4 regions of the Shewanella sp. DW31 genome follow, and region 3 is predicted to be linked to each of the others. Evidence: predicted binding sites of a transcription regulator. Region 3 holds the regulator's gene; each other region holds the start of a gene.
The links. Region 3 encodes LexA, which represses DNA repair genes until DNA is damaged. Its sites were predicted from a motif close to TACTGTATNNNNATACAGTA; they were not measured.
Positions count from the first base shown of each region.

Region 1: dinG (ATP-dependent DNA helicase DinG) is a predicted target of LexA. The motif match lies at 1,592-1,611, and genes of this name have one in related genera.
Region 2: dinB (DNA polymerase IV) is a predicted target of LexA. The motif match lies at 2,564-2,583, and genes of this name have one in related genera.
Region 4: recN (DNA repair protein RecN) is a predicted target of LexA. The motif match lies at 2,264-2,283, and genes of this name have one in related genera.

Region 1 covers NZ_JADWMP020000003.1:110,839-115,058, forward strand. The annotation lists gene dinG (ATP-dependent DNA helicase DinG) at 1-1,568, opposite strand, end outside; gene GWI56_RS04015 (DNA polymerase II) at 1,706-4,135, shown strand.
Region 2 covers NZ_JADWMP020000012.1:47,281-51,500, forward strand. The annotation lists gene GWI56_RS11630 (FAD:protein FMN transferase) at 1-959, shown strand, start outside; gene nqrM ((Na+)-NQR maturation NqrM) at 975-1,199, shown strand; gene bfr (bacterioferritin) at 1,453-1,926, shown strand; gene bfr (bacterioferritin) at 1,936-2,403, shown strand; gene dinB (DNA polymerase IV) at 2,607-3,683, shown strand; gene GWI56_RS11655 (LysR family transcriptional regulator) at 3,728-4,220, opposite strand, start outside.
Region 3 covers NZ_JADWMP020000005.1:78,995-83,214, forward strand. The annotation lists gene plsB (glycerol-3-phosphate 1-O-acyltransferase PlsB) at 1-2,226, opposite strand, end outside; gene lexA (transcriptional repressor LexA) at 2,387-3,007, shown strand; gene GWI56_RS06035 (SulA-like leucine-rich domain-containing protein) at 3,004-3,516, shown strand; gene coxB (cytochrome c oxidase subunit II) at 3,919-4,220, shown strand, end outside.
Region 4 covers NZ_JADWMP020000011.1:35,987-40,206, forward strand. The annotation lists gene GWI56_RS10955 (DUF3319 domain-containing protein) at 1-11, shown strand, start outside; gene lldR (LysR family transcriptional regulator LldR) at 33-932, opposite strand; gene GWI56_RS10965 (AEC family transporter) at 1,223-2,185, shown strand; gene recN (DNA repair protein RecN) at 2,314-3,972, shown strand; gene GWI56_RS10975 (phosphatidylglycerophosphatase A) at 4,109-4,220, opposite strand, start outside.

The DNA.
Region 1 (4,220 bases), on a different contig from region 3:
GTGATGATTTGTTCGGCAAGTTCAGCCGTATAGGCATCATCCGTCGGCTCAGTGCGCATTTTGGGTAAATAAAGTGTCGCATTATTGGGGTAATCGAAGGGCGATTGTAAGGCTAAATAACGACTGCCATCGTTGAGTGACAAACCTACTTGATGCACGAAATGGTCAAAGTTATTGAGTGCGCGCAGCGTGGCGCTACATAAGACTACGCCTGCGGCCTTTTGCCACAGCATGGATTCCAGCATAAAGCCGACTTCGATAGGTGAGGCGCTAAACAGATAATCCACTTGTTTACCTGTGATGAACTCAACCCAGCGCGCCATAGGTGCACCTTTATGTTTATCTTCCTTGGCCATCATCTTCCACAATTTTTGTAGATTCTCGAGCCTTTGCAGCATAAATCCAGTTTCGGCCAATAGCGCTTCGGATTGATGTTTAGGAATGTCGCCATCTTTAATCGCTTCGGCCAGCAGTGACAGCATTTTATTAAACTGTTTGAGGGCTAGATTAGAGGTAACAGCGAGGTTTTCGGCGAGAATGAGTAATGAGTCCGGCAGTTTGCCGTGCTCAAAACGCAGACGGTTTTCAGGATTGGCAAAGTGCTTTGTCTGGGTATCGCAGTAGTGGGCCACTTGATTGAGCTGGGCGATAAGATCGCCTAAATGATCTTGCATCGCCTGCGCGGGGGCAATGATATTGTTGCTCTTTATTTGGTTTTGTAACTTTGCGCAGGTTTTACCAATTTTTTCGAGCCAGTCGCAGGCACCCCTCAGCGTGGCCTGCGCACTGGAGAAATCCCTCGCCACAATCGGTAAGTGATGTGCCTCGTCGATAACATAAAACACGTCTTCGGGATCGGGCAAAATCACGCCGCCACCTAATTCTAAATCGGCAAATAACAAGCTGTGGTTGGCGATGAGCACGTCCCAGGTATCAACATCTTCGCGGGCTTTATGGAACGGGCAATTTCTGTGGCTGGCGACTTGACGATGACAGCTGTGTTTGTCGCAGGCGATTTGTTGCCACAGGTGATCGGGCAGCGGCACGGCTAAGGTATCGATTTCGCCGTTCCAGCGACCTTCGTTATAGTCTTTTAACAGGCCATGCATCATAGCCACTTGGCTATTGTCAGGTTTAGTTTGCCACATGGCCATTTGTGTACTGTTGTCGTCACCGATGAGCATCGCCAGTTTCGATAGACATACATAACGTTGTCGACCTTTAACTAAGCCAAAACGGAAATTTAAGCCGGATTGCTCAAGAAAAAAGGGTAAATCTTTATGCAGTAATTGTTCTTGCAAGGCGACGGTTGCGGTAGCGATGCAGACCTTTTTCTTGCTCGCTAATGCCAGTGGAATGGTACCGAGGATGTAAGACAATGATTTACCGATCCCAGTGCCTGCTTCGACCACAATGATGCGCCTATCTTTATCATAGTCGCCGGCGAGGGTCTTAGAGATTTCCGCCACCATATAGTTTTGTTCGCGGCGCGGCCTAAAATTAGGCAAGGCGGTAGCGATATCCTTATAGATGGCGCGGATCTGGGTTTTTACATTGTCAGGTAACATGCGTCACTACTTTATCGAATTAATGCTGTACATAATAACAGTGATTGCATAGCCTAAGAAACTTTTCTGCCATTTGGCGGCATTTAAATTGAGGAACCATCTAAATTGACTAGCTATGCGATTTGGGAACCCATGTGATGAAGTCAGAGGCTACCGCGGCCGTTAGTGTACAAGGTCGAGTCTTAACACGCCATGCGATTCATCGTCATGGGAGTTTAGTGTTGCAGTATTATCTGGCTACCGCCCAAGGCCCTGTGCTGGTGGAAGTGCAAGGCACTGAACACATTTGTTTTTGTCATCAAACTGATGTCACGGCTTTGCAGTTGCAAACGCCGGGTCAAGCATTGCGGTTTGTACCGTTAGCACTCAAAAGCTTTAAAGGCGGCGCGGTTAGTGGTGTTTATGCTAAATCTAGCAATAGTTTACGTACCTTACAGCGCATCGCTAAAGATGCCGACATCCCTTTATTTGAAGCCGACATTCGCCCTGAACAGCGTTATTTAATCGAGCGGTTTGTGGCACTTGATGTGGCGTTTTTAGGGCATTTCTCTGCGCCGACTAGCGACAGTCTTGAGGCTAACTCGCTGCCCGTGTTTATCGCCGAGCGGGCTAAGAGTATTGCCCCTTTAACGGCTGTACATTTGCGCTGTATTTCACTGGATTTTGAATGTAGTTTTGAAGGTTTACTCTATTCAGTTGCACTATATGGTCAATACAGTGGCCGAGACGAAGAGCAAGACAGTCTCAAGCAGACTTATGAAAAAGTGATTATGGTGGGTGAGGCTGAATCAAACTCTCCCGAATATATTGAATGGGTGGCCGATGAGGCTGCACTCATTCATCGATTAATCGCGTGGTTCCATGAGTTTGATCCTGACTTTATTATCGGTTGGTCAGTGGTGAGTTTCGATCTCGCGCTATTGTCACGCCGTGCATTATTACATCGTATTCCGCTCACCATTGGCCGCGGCGGGGCAAAGCTTGAGTGGAAAGTCGATAATAAATTTCGGCCAGAAACCTTAGTTTTACCGGGCCGTGTGGTACTCGATGGTATCGATTGGCTTAAAGCCGCTTTCTATCATTTTGAGCGGTTTTCGTTGGAATTTGTTTCGCGGAAATTATTAGGTGAAGGCAAGGCCATTCATAACGTGGATAATCGCGTTGAAGAAATTGATCAGCTGTTTAAGGCCCACAAACAAGCATTAGCGCATTACAATCTTACTGACAGCCGTCTGGTGTGGGATATTTTTAGTCATACTCAATTATGGGAGTTCGCCCTCGCGCGAGCTGAACTAACAGGTTTAGAGTTGGGGCGGGTTGGGGCTTCGGTGGCGGCATTTAATCATTTGTATTTACCGCATCTACATCGAGCAGGTTACGTCGCTCCCGATGCTCCTGCGAGTGATGGGATCGAAAGCCCCGGTGGCTATGTGATGGATTCTGTACCGGGACTTTATAAGCATATTTTAGTGTTCGATTTTAAAAGTCTATATCCCTCCATTATTCGTACTTTTTTGATTGACCCTAAGGGATTAATTGAAGGTTTGCAATTGCCCGAGTCTGACTGTGTTGCGGGGTTTCTCGGTGGCCGTTTCAGTCGGCAACAGCCCATTTTACCTAAGCTTATCCAAACATTATCTGAGCAGCGCGAAAAGGCCAAAAGTGAGCACAATGCGCCTTTATCCCAAGCGATAAAAATTATCATGAACTCGTTGTATGGGGTTTTAGGTTCTCAAGGTTGTGTTTTCCACGATGCAAAGTTAGCAAGTTCGATCACTATGCGTGGCCATCAAATCATGAAACAAACCCGCGCATGGATAGAAGAGATGGGCTATCAAGTGATTTACGGCGATACGGATTCGACCTTTGTCTGGCTTGGCAGCGAGCCTGATCTCTCAGACATTAACGCCTTAGGTAACACTCTGGCGCGGGAAATTAATGCTAAGTGGCAGGCTAAGATCGCTGAAGATCATCAAGTTGAGAGTTTTCTCGAGTTACAGTTTGAACGCCACTATGAGCAGTTTTTTATGCCGACCTTAAGAGGGTCGTTAGAAGGCAGTAAAAAACGTTATGTTGGCGCGTGGCGTAATGCGAGCGATGAACTTGAGCTTACTTTTAAAGGTATGGAGCAAGTGCGCAGTGATTGGAGCCCTTTAGCGCGCAAAGTTCAAGAGTCACTCTATGAACGGATGTTTAACCAAAGGGATATCAGTGTTTATTTGGCCAGTGTGTTTGAAAAGCTGCTTGATGGTGAGTTGGATGATGATTTGGTATTTCGCAAACGTATGCGACGCAATATTGAAGATTACACGGCTAAATCTTCTCCCCATGTTAAAGTCGCTCAACAATTATGCGACTTAACAGGAGATGCCTCTTTTGGCAAGCGTGGGGCGCAGATTGATTATCTGATTACTGTAAATGGACCGGAATCCTTACTGTACAGAACGTCACCAATTGATTACCAATACTACATTGATAAGCAAATTGGCCCTATTGCCGAGCCTGTTTTTTCGATAATGAAACTAAACTACATGGATATTGCGTCAAAGCAGTTGCTGTTAATATAGTGTTTTTAATGTTCTTTATGTGTTGCGCAGGGTGGCGAATGTAGCGTTTTAACCTGTTTTGTAGAGGTTAACTGGTTTGTTTTTG
Region 2 (4,220 bases), on a different contig from region 3:
CCTGTTCAAAGCAAAACGAAGTCATTTCGTTGGCCGGCAGCACTATGGGCACGACTTATCACATTAAAGTCGTTCCGAATGAGCAGATGCCGACGGCGCAGTTACTTCAAGCGGAGATTGATTTAGCCCTTGAGCTAGTCAATGACCAGATGTCGACCTATCGGCCTAATTCAGAATTATCCCGTTTCAACCAATTGCCATTGGAGCAAAGCGTTGAAGTCTCACCGGATACCATAAAAGTGGTGCAAGAGGGAATACGTTTATATCAAGTGACGGATAAGGCACTTGATATTACCTTAGGTCCTTTAGTTAATCTGTGGGGTTTTGGACCTGATAAGCGTCCAACGAAAGTTCCGACACAGGCTGATATTGATGCGGCTAAAGCCAAAACAGGGATTAGTGAACTTTCCATTGAAGGCAACCGTCTAAGTAAGCACAACACCCATTTATATGTAGATTTATCATCAATCGCGAAGGGATTTGGGGTTGATAAGATCGCTTCCATTCTTGATAAATACCACGCGACAGGGTATTTAGTTGAAATCGGTGGCGAACTGAGTATCAAAGGTGCCAAAGGTGATGGAAGCTCTTGGCGTGTTGCTATAGAGCAACCGACCAATGATGGCTCTGAAGCCGTACAGCAGGTTATTGCACCTGGTACTATGGCGATGGCGACCTCTGGTGATTATCGTAATTATTATGAAGAAGACGGCCAACGTTTTACGCATATAATCGATCCGCGTACTGGTTTACCGATAAATCATAAGTTAGCATCCGTGACGGTATTGCATCAAAATTGTATGACGGCCGACGGTTTTGCGACGGCCATGATGGTTTTGGGCACAGAAGCATCATTGGAGCTTGCCAAGAAGGAACACTTGGCGATAATGCTAATCGAAAAGCAAGGCGACGGATTTAAGGTCTATTACAGCGACGCCTTCAAGCCTTTCCTTATTTAGTTTTTGGAGTAAACCATGACCTCTTTTATCGCGGCATTTGTGATCTTGTTAGTCTTCTTTTTGCTCATGTCGATTGGTTATCTTATCAAGCGCAAAGCCGTTGAAGGAAGTTGTGGCGGTTTAGGTGTTCTAGGGATTGAAAAAGCGTGTGATTGTGATGACCCTTGTGACAAACGTAAACGTCGTATGGCCGCTGAAGAAGCGCGTCGTGAGAAGTTAACGAAAGACCGCATTATCTAAATAGTCTTGATTCGATCATAGCCTCCAATTTAGGGGGCTATTTTTTTGCCTCGTATTTTCTTACACGGGTTAATCATTTGAGATTTATCCTTGGGATTAGAGTGGGATAGCAAGTTAATCTAAGCAGGAATGAGAATGCTTTTCATCATTAAGTGAGTGAAATATAAAGATAATTTGAGTTGGTCGATAAATTGTACTAGGCTAGAAGCTTGATTTAGATCAATCTTTTCACGCTTACCAAGGATAGTAACTTATGAAAGGTCATCCTAAAGTGGTTGGGCAACTGAATCGGGTGCTTACCTGTGAGTTGACCGCAATCAATCAATATTTCCTCCATGCCCGCATGTTTAAACATTGGGGCTTAGAGAAGTTAAACCACGTCGAATACAAAAAATCCATCCAAGATATGAAGCACGCCGATAAGCTCATCGAGCGAGTGCTGTTTTTGGAAGGTCTACCTAATCTGCAACAACTCGAAAAACTTCGCATTGGTGAACATAGCCAAGAGATGCTCGACTGCGATCTGGCCATGGTGCAAGAGCAGCTTACATTGCTGCGTGATGCGATCAGCTTGTGTGAAGCCGAACAGGACTATGTGAGCCGCGATCTGCTGGAAGATATTCTCGAAGACGAAGAAGAGCACTTAGATTGGCTCGAGTCGCAGCAAGAGCTCATTACGCTAACCGGTATTCAAAATTATCTACAATCGCAAATTAGCGACCAATAGGAGCAAGATATGAAAGGCGATAAAGACGTTATCGATGCGTTAAATCGACTCCTAACGGGAGAACTCTCGGCAATGGATCAGTATTTTGTCCATGCCCATATGTATGAAGATTGGGGCCTGAATGAACTCTATGAGCGTATCGCCCATGAGTCAGATGATGAGAAAGCCCATGCAGCCAAATTAGTGCAGCGCATTTTATTCCTCGAAGGTACACCCAATGTTGCCGCCCGTGAGGCATTGAACATAGGTAAAGATGTAGAAGAGATGCTACGTAATGATCTCGCCTACGAATACAAGGTCGCGGACGATTTGCGCAAAGTGATTGCACTGTGTGAGCAGAAGCAAGATTACCAGACACGTGAAATCCTTGAAGTATTACTTGACGATACAGAGTCTGACCATATGTATTGGCTCGAAAAACAACTTGGGCTTATTGACCGTGTTGGATTGCAAAACTACCTGCAAACTAAGATGTGAGCCTTAGATTGTTAGGTTGAGTAAATACCTAGGCCACTGAGTGTAATGGCCTAGGAAACTCAGTTATTAAGCATGTCTGTTGTTCCTCACACTTGTCTTGTTCTCTTTTCCAGCGCTAGGCTACATCTTATTGGCCCCAAATCTATCAGGAATACTTGATTACTGTTTTTATATACAGTATTTTGGCGTTGGAGGAATTCAACGTGCGAAAAATTATTCATATCGATATGGACTGCTATTTTGCTGCAGTGGAAATGCGCGACTTTCCTGAGTACCGTGGCAAGCCTTTAGCCGTAGGCGGCAGTAGCGACCGTCGCGGTGTTATCAGTACTTGCAGTTACGAGGCACGTAAATTCGGTGTACGTTCAGCAATGGCAACGGCTTATGCCTTTAAGTTGTGCCCTGAGCTGATTTTAGTTCCGGGTCGGATGCAAGTTTACAAAGAAGTGTCGCTACAAATTCGTGAAATATTTTCCCGCTATACCCAATTAATCGAGCCGCTTTCCTTAGATGAAGCTTATTTGGATGTGAGTGAGTGCCAACAATATAAGGGCTCTGCGACCTTGATTGCCCAAGCGATTCGTCGCGATATCTTAACCGAAACGGGTTTAACCGCATCGGCGGGTATCGCGCCAGTAAAATTTTTAGCTAAGGTCGCCTCGGATCTGAACAAGCCAAACGGCCAATATGTCATTACACCAGAGACGCTTTCTGAGTTTGTTAAGACCTTATCGCTGCGTAAAATTCCCGGTGTTGGTAAAGTCACCGCCGAAAAGCTCTCTTCGCTCGGGCTCAATACCTGTGGTGATGTGCAAGCTTATTCTAAACCTGAGCTCTTAGCGCGATTCGGTAAGTTTGGTGGTGTGTTGATTGAGCGTTCCCAAGGCATAGATGAACGGGGGATTTCTGCCGACAGAGAGCGCAAATCAGTGGGGGTTGAAACCACGTTAGCAAAGGATATTTATAGCTTAGAGCAGTGCCAGCAGGTGATGCCGAGTTTGATCCAAGAACTGTCCTTGCGTTTAAGTCGCAGTGCTAAGGAACGCAAAATACATAAACAGGTGGTCAAACTTAAGTTTAACGATTTCAAGCAGACTACAATTGAGCACCGGAGCGATGAAGTCTCGATTGTAATGTTCTATGAGCTACTCGCACAGGCTATGGAAAGGCAAGAAGGCCGCGGCATTCGTCTATTGGGGATTTCAGTTGGCCTTACTGATTCTACTCTTGTCGTCGCCACAAGCTTAAACGGCCAGACTCAGCTGGATTTAGCACTCTAGCCGTTTATTGAGTCGATAAGCCGCAGACTCATGCCTGCATTGGCTCAATAAGCCTCGGGTGGATTCGCCAACATAAAATCAATTAACAGTCTGACTCGTAAGGGCAGGTTGTCTCGATCGCGATACATCAAGTAGGCGGTACGCGGAATACCTTGCCACTCGGGCAGTATTTGAATGAGTTTGCCACTTCGTATCTGTTCACTCGCCATGCTGATGGGTATGAGTCCAATCCCAAGCCCCGCCACCACGGCCTGACAGGCAATCGCCATATCATCGACGGCTAGTTTGATATTCCCCCTTGGTTCAAACTCGACATTTTGCCCTGTGCTATTGTGCTGTAAACGCCACGTTTTTGTGGGCTTGGCGATGATAACCGGATGCTGATCCAGCTCTTCAATGGATTGCAGCGCATGCCACTGCGTTGCCGATGTGCTGGTGCAAAGTACAAAGCTAATCGTGGTAAGTGGCCTTGCAATCCAATCGGGATCTTTAGGTTCGCCCACTCGAAAGGCGATATCGATGGCGTTTTCACTGACA
Region 3 (4,220 bases):
TAAAGCCCCTAAACGCTGGGCGAGTAAATGGCTCTCAGACTCAAGTTCTGAGCGCTCCATCTTAGGTCTGTTCGCTAACAGATTGAAAATAATAGCGTAGCGTTGCAGAGTCTCGCTCACTGAACTGGCTAACAACAATAATTGGCTTGAGTGCTCAGGCACGACAGCTAAAGTATCTGTCTCAACCACTAAACCTTGCCCAATCAGGAAATCCAGTACTTGCTCAACATAGGCTGGTAAGTCTTTAATTCCCATGAAGAGTTCGGCTTTCAGCAGTGGATAAAAATCGGCAACGATTGAAACCACTTGCTGGCGCAGGATCTGTTCATTGTGGGTTAAACAACTCGCAATTAATGAAGGAACAATAAATAAGTGAATGATATTGTTACGATAGTAAGTCATAGACACAGCCTGACTCGCTTCGATAGACACTATTTCCCCTAAAGGATCGGCACTAACAACAAACTTGTTCAGCTCTAAACCTTGCTGCACTAAATGCTTACCATCACCTTCGGCAACAGATGTATAAGAAGTGTAAGGCACTTTTTTGAGTAGGGTCAGATACAAATCAAGCTGACGCTCCAGCAGACTACGTTCTAAGGCGTTTTGATCTGTCGCCAGTAAAACTAAGCTAGTCAAAGTCACAGAACTCGCGGCTGCGGCATCATTGATACGCGTCATCACCCGATTAGCCAGCACGTTTACCGCTGGCGTTAACCAACTTGGTTTCTGCTCGGGATCATCGGCCAACTCAGCACGCCAGTTTGGCGCACGCTCATTTAAGAAATTTTGCAGGGTAATAGGCTCGCCAAAATTCACATAACCTTGGCCGAAATTACCTAATTTACGAATGGCACCGAACACCTGCCACACAGATTCTTTTTTCTTTTTCTTACCGCTTAACTCTTTATGGTAAGTCGCTACTTCCATCACATGGTCATAGCCTAAATACACTGGCACAAGTGTGACAGGACGTTCAATACCGCGCAGTACGCTGTTCATCGTCATGGCGATCATGCCAGTTTTCGGCGCCAACAGACGGCCAGTACGTGAACGGCCACCTTCGGAGAAGTATTCCACCGAATAACCTTTAGCAAACAGCTGATCTAAATACTCACGAAATACTGCGGTGTACAGCTTGTTACCATTAAAACTACGGCGGATGAAGAAGGCACCACCGCGACGGAACATAGGTCCCGCGGGCCAGAAATTGAGGTTGATGCCAGCAGCAATGTGCGGCGGAACCATGCCTTGATAATACAAAATATACGATAACAGCAGGTAATCCATGTGGCTGCGATGGCAAGGCACATAAACAATCTCGTGGCCATCGTGGTGCAGCTGGCGAACTTGCTCGGCGCCTTTAATGTTGATCCCGCTGTAAAGCTTGTTCCACAGCCAAGTTAAGAAACGCTCGGCAATACGCACTAAACTGTCTGAGTAATCGGCAGCGATTTCATCGAGGTACTCAATAGCCGTCTCGCGCGCTTGGGTCTCAGAAATCTTTTTACTGGCCGCTTCTTCTTGAATCGCCTTGCGCAGCGACTCAGATTTGAGCAACGAATGAAACAGTGCTTGGCGGTTTGGCAGCACAGGCCCTGTCATTACTTTACGTTGACGACGGAAATGCACGCGCGCAACCCGTGCTAACTTATGGGCAATTCCCATGTCGGTGCCATGTTCGTCAGCCATGTAACGCAGGGATACGGCATTCGAAAACTGCACGAAGTTATGTCGACCTAAGAACAGAATCATCAAGCACTTGCGCAGCCAAGTCGGGTTTTCCCGCTCAAATACGGCCGCCTTCATAGTGTCGTCTTCTTTCCCTGGCGTGCGACCCCAATACAAGCTCACGGGTACTAGTTGAATATCTAATTCAGGACGTTCCTTATGCACGGCTAACAAACGCATAAAGCATTCGAGGAAAGGCTCATTACCAGCACGCTCGCCAAACAGTGGCTTACGTCCTTGAAGACAGACAACCCGAGGCGCAGTCACACCATTAGCCACTAGAGGCTCATAAGGGCTTGGTAAACCTAACTTAGCCGTTATTTCGCTCAAAGCAGCGATGTCACTGAGTGATTCTGTTTTCATCACATAAACAAGGGGTCTGGAAGCATCCAGATTCAGATCGGCAAAGGGATCCTGAGGCACCACAATAGTGTGCACTAAGTGTTTTTGGATCCAACGTAATGATTTCAACCAAAGAGAGTCGTGTTTAGGCATTATTCTTATGCAATTAAGTGCGTTTACTAGCCCGATAGAATACCAGACTATGGGCAATATTCGCTAATTCTCTCCAACATAGCTAAAAAGTGGTTAATACTTGCGCTGCAAATAATACTGTATATACTAACAGTAACTGTATAGAAAAACAGGAAACACCATGAGACCTTTGACGCCACGCCAAGCTGAAATTTTAGAGCTAATTAAACGAAATATTGCCGATACTGGCATGCCACCCACTCGGGCAGAAATCGCAACCCGTTTAGGTTTTAAGAGCGCCAATGCGGCTGAAGAACACCTTAAAGCGTTGGCGAAAAAGGGCTGCATTGAGATCATGCCAGGCACATCTCGGGGCATTCGTCTACCTGCGGAAATCGAAGATTTGACTGAAACAGGTTTACCGCTCATCGGCCAAGTGGCCGCGGGTGAACCTATCCTCGCCCAAGAACATGTTGAACAGTACTACCAAGTCGACCCAAGCATGTTCCATCCCGCCGCCGATTTTTTACTGCGAGTAAAAGGCGACAGCATGAAAAATATCGGCATTCTCGAAGGTGATTTGCTGGCAGTTCATAAAGTAGAACAAGCTAGAAATGGTCAAGTGGTTGTCGCTAGAGTCGATGACGATGTCACTGTTAAACGTTTCGAAAAAAAAGGTAATGTGGTCTATCTACATGCCGAAAATGAAGATTACTCCCCGATTAAAGTGGATTTAGGCTTCCAAAGTTTAACAATTGAAGGACTCGCCGTCGGTGTGATCCGTAATGGAGATTGGCTATGAATAAACTACTTGGCAATGCCCCCCGCCATCCGGGCTTGTGGCTCGATGAAGTCCGTGATGCCGACTATGACTGGCACCATGCGCCCATCGCCTGCATGCCAACTAAGACTCAAGGTCGCCAAGAATTAATTCATCTGAGTGCACAACTCGCTCAGTTAAGCCAACAGGGCCGTTGGTTAGTGCTCATCAACCCACCAAGTATTGGCTACAAGCAAATGCTCGCCAGTGCAGGTGTGCGTATGGATAGAGTCTTGCTGGTACATGCTAAAGATGAAGTCGAAACCCTGTGGGCGATGGAAAAAGCCCTGACAAGTGGTACGTCCAGTGCAGTCATTACTTGGACTCAATCATTAGATGCGCGGGATAATCGACGCCTACAAATCGTGGCTAAAAGTGCCCGAGCTATGGGCATAGTGCTTGAAGACGTAAACAGTCACTTACATGCCGACGTACGCATTGAGCAAGGCAATCTCTTCGGTCAGCAATCTTTTTTTAGCTCTGTACACTAAATATTCATTTAATTTTTTACCTTGAAAGCCGCCTCACCTATGAATGTGAGGCTTTTTTTGGCAATTTTTCAGATAATTAGATAAATAAGTGATCTTGATCAATATTTAAACAGCAAGTATGGTTGGTTAAGTCGGTGATGATATATCACCTTCCGTGGTCAATGAATCGAGTATTTATCGAACTCGAAGCGCCACTAAAAATAGAGAACAGATTTATTTCAGCAGTATGTGCCAGCGTGGCTAATTACCAGCAGTAACAATACTTGATTAAAAGTAACAGCCGCCAACGCACGTTGAAGTCAAAAAAGCTTTTTTGGGAACTGAAGAGTTTGCATAGAGTTGAGACTTACTGTGTTGCTCTTCTTTGTAGTTGCTATTCGCAATTGGCAGAGGAGAAGTCTTGTGAAGCAATTGTTGTATTGTTTACTCGTGGTGCTTTTCGCACCACCGTTGACCGCCGCGGACATGCGGTTCAACATGACCCCTGGCGTGACCGAGATCAGTGGCAAGGTTTATCACTTGCACATGACCATCTTGTATATCTGCTGCGCAATAGGCCTAGTGGTCTTTGGCGTCATGATTTACGCCATGATCAACCACAGAAAATCCAAAGGCGCTGTCGCGTCCCACTTTCACGAAAGCACTAAAGTTGAAATCGCTTGGACGATTCTGCCATTTATCATTTTGATCTTAATGGCGATTCC
Region 4 (4,220 bases), on a different contig from region 3:
AAAGACGCTAAAAATCAGTTCTCCTCAATAAATCAACGCATAGAAAATAACTCTGGCGCCTTTGACTGCATAAACTCAATAAAGACTCTTACCTTTAGCGGCTGCTGGCTGCGCTGATGATATAAAATCGAAATTCGCCTCTGTTCGCCAATCCATTCAGGCAGTAATACTTTAAGTTTTCCCTCTTTAATCTGCTGTTTTACAAATAGTTCAGGACCATACAAGATCCCACCATGGCCTAAAGTAGCCTGAATCGCTCCGTGTAAGTCCGTGAGGGTGAGCTTAGTCGGGCCATTAAAATAAAAAGACTCGCCGCTTGGATGCTTTAAATGCCAATTAAACAGCGGCCAGACTTTTATCAGTTGATGGGCTTCAAGATCATCGGGATGCTCAAGTTTAGGTGCCTGAGCCAAATATTCTGGTGTGGCAAACAGGCAATAGTCGAGCTCGCCTAAGGTACTCGACACCCAAGAAGAATCAGGCTGAGCACCGCCAACAATCGCCACATCTATGCCTTTGTCGATCAAATCGACTAACTCATTGCTCTGGGAAATGTGCAAACGGATATCTGGATACAAACGGCCAAACTCATTCAATGCCTGAATAAACACAATGGAAATAATCGAAATCGGTGCGGCGATGCGCAGGGTTCCCTCGGGTTTATCACTGCCTAAACCACTTAGTTCATCAAATTGAGCAACCACACTCTGGTAGCGTTGAAAGAGCGCCAGCCCTTCCTCCGTCAATCGTAACTTGCGGGTACTGCGCATAAAGAGCTGTTTATCGAGCTTCTCTTCCAACTTCGCTAACTTGCGGCTCACAGTGGCGATGGGCATATCGAGCTCCTTCGCCGCCTGCGAAAAACTGCCCGCATTGACTAAATGCACAAAAAGATAGACAAGTTGTAGTTCAGCGCCTAAATCATCACTCATTGCATATCCTAATTTCACATATTGGGTATTGACGTTAAAACGCTAAATTCACTAAGTGATTGTGTTTTAAACATTGAATTATTCACTTATACGACCATAGCGCAATAGCCTTAGATTGAAATGGTATGTTATTTTGTGGCGAGTTTTACTGCGCTGGCGCTAAATCTGGCTCTAAAGTGACATAAAAAGAAGCAAGTGCTGTAACTCTGTCCACCAAGAATCATAGCGACAGTAAAATGACGACGGTGGGCGAGTTTATTCAAATTTAATCGTAAGGATGAGTGAGGGAAATGACCATTTTAACCCCTCTGTTTGCCGTCTTCGGGATCATGTTGCTCGGCACACTAGTGCAAAAACTAAAACTCTTGCCCATCGATACGGATCAAGTGCTGAACCAATATGTCTACTACATTGCGTTCCCCGCGATCATGCTTATCGCCCTCGCGCAGCAACCGATTGATGAAATTTTGCAATGGGGATTTATTGCGGGCTACAGCACAGCTATGGTGATCACTTATCTTGTCTGCCTTGGATTCTCGCTGATTGCTAACCCTAAACAGCATGCAGTTGCCGCCATTCGAGCCCTCAATGCCACCTTTGGTAATACGGCATTTATTGGTATTCCACTGCTCATCATCCTCTTTCCGCAGCAGCAAAGTGCCTTAGTCGCCGCCGCGATTGCCAGCTTATTATCCGTGCTGATGTTTGCCGTCGCCTTAGTCTCGATGGAACTGGCCACTAACACCCAAAGACAACACCACGCCTTAATCATAATGGCAATGGCGGTCGGTAAAAACCCTATCGTTATTGGTAGCTTAATTGGCGTCGGCATTTCGGCGCTAGAGATAAAACTGCCGTCAGGGCTGGCGCTAATGATCCAGCAAATAGGCAATACCTCAAGCCCCTGCGCCCTATTTGCTATCGGCATGGTACTCGCCAAAGCGATGCGCTACCAGAAAGATAGCAGCGTATTTAGCCCCAAGAATTTTATCGAACTGAGCCTTATCAACCTCTTCAAGCTGGCTATCCAACCGGCACTCGTCTACTTTATGCTTAACCGTTTTGGAGTAAGTGGTGACTACCTGATCATGGGCGTGATCTTGAGCGCACTGCCCACCGCGGCTAGCGTGTACTTACTCGCCCAGCGTTATAACACTCAGGCTTCAACCAGTGCTCAAGGCATTCTATTTGGCACCTTAGTCACTTTCTTCAGTTTACCTATCTTAGAAAGTTTAGTAAGAACCTATGCATAATCAGTTAATTAAAAATATTTACTGCCGATAATGCCGATTATTTACCCAAGCCACTTTACTGTATATAAAATCAGTATATACTGTTTATCAATACAGTGGTTTGGTATGTTTTTCGACAGGAATTCACTATGCTTTGCCAACTCAGCATTAATAACTTCGCTATCGTCCGTTTTTTAGAACTGGATTTTCGCCCCGGTATGACCAGCATCACAGGTGAAACCGGTGCGGGTAAATCGATTGCCATCGATGCGCTAGGCCTATGCCTAGGCAATCGCGCCGATGCCAGTAGTGTTCGCCCCGGAGCCAATAAAACCGAGGTCAGCGCCCGCTTTTCCTTGGATGATATTCCACTGGCAAAACGTTGGTTAGAAGATAACGATCTTGAACTCGATGATGAGTGCATCCTACGTCGGACTATTGGTAGCGATGGCCGTTCACGCGCCTACATCAATGGTAATCCAGTGCCGCTGACGCAGCTAAAATTACTGGGTCAGTTGCTTATCGGTATTCACGGTCAACATGCGCACCATGCAATGTTAAAAAGTGAACATCAACTCACCCTGCTCGACAGTTATGCCAACCACAGATTGCTTATCGATACGGTTGCCGCCAGTTTTCAACGCTGCAAGCAAATTGAGGCCGATCTAAAGCAACTCGAAGCCTCCCAGCATGAACGTATTGCCCGTAAGCAATTAGTGCAATATCAAGTAGAAGAACTCGATGAGTTTGATCTTAAAGTTGATGAGTTCGATGAGATTGAGCAAGAGCACAAACGCTTAGCCAATGGCACTGAGTTGATTGATACCTGTCAAGCGAGCTTAGATATACTCACTGAAGGCGAAGAGAACAACATAGAGTCGCTGCTCAATCGAGTCATTTCCCTCGCCGAAGACCTGCAAAGCTACGATCCTGCATTAAGCAATATCAACACTATGCTCAATGATGCCTTAATCCAAGTGCAAGAAAGTGCAGGCGAATTACAGCACTATTTGAGTAAGCTTGAACTCGATCCAACCCACTTTGCCTATTTAGAAGAACGGCTATCAAAAGCCATGCAACTGGCGCGTAAGCATCATGTTAGCCCGAATAAACTGGCCGAGCATCATTTAGCATTAAAGGCTGAGCTAAGCACCTTAGACAGTGATGAAAGTAAACTTGAAGAAATTCAGCTTCAAGTCGAGGCAAGTAGAGCCGCTTATCTTAGCAATGCGCAAAAGCTCAGCCAAAGCCGTGCCCGCTATGCTAAAGAACTCGACAAACTGGTGACTCAGTCAATCCACGAACTGAATATGCCTAAGGGTAAATTTACGATCGAAGTCAATTTCCACCCCGAGCAAATGTCAGCCAATGGCAGTGACAATATCGAATTTATGGTAACCACTAACCCTGGCCAACCCTTGCAACCGATTTCGAAAGTCGCGTCTGGCGGTGAGCTCTCACGGATAGGGCTAGGGATCCAAGTGATTACCGCGAAGAAAGTTGCCACACCGACATTGATTTTCGATGAGGTGGATGTCGGGATTTCCGGCCCCACCGCAGCAGTGGTGGGCCGCATGTTACGCAGCTTAGGGGAATCGACCCAAGTACTGTGCGTGACTCACTTGCCGCAAGTTGCGGGCAATGGTCATCAACACATGTTCGTCGATAAATTTAATAAGGCAGGCAGTACTGAGACCACAATGAAATCGCTCGATCGTGAGCAGCGTATCCAAGAGCTTGCAAGACTGTTAGGTGGCGATACTATCACCAGCAATACCCTCGCGAACGCAAGGGAACTGCTGCAATAGTAGTATGGATCAGATAACGGATGAGGTCGCTAAACGCTTGAATCTACACACTCTATATCACAAGCTAAGGGGCTATATCAAAAACTAAGGGGTAGTTGTTGGCCATGCTAACTAACATGTCGGGTTAACGATAATGTTAGCTAACACACCAGACTAGCCCTTGCAGACAAATAAACGAAAACACGCCCGCTAACACATCGTCAATCATAATGCCAAAGCCACCATGAACTTTAGCATCGAGCCATCGA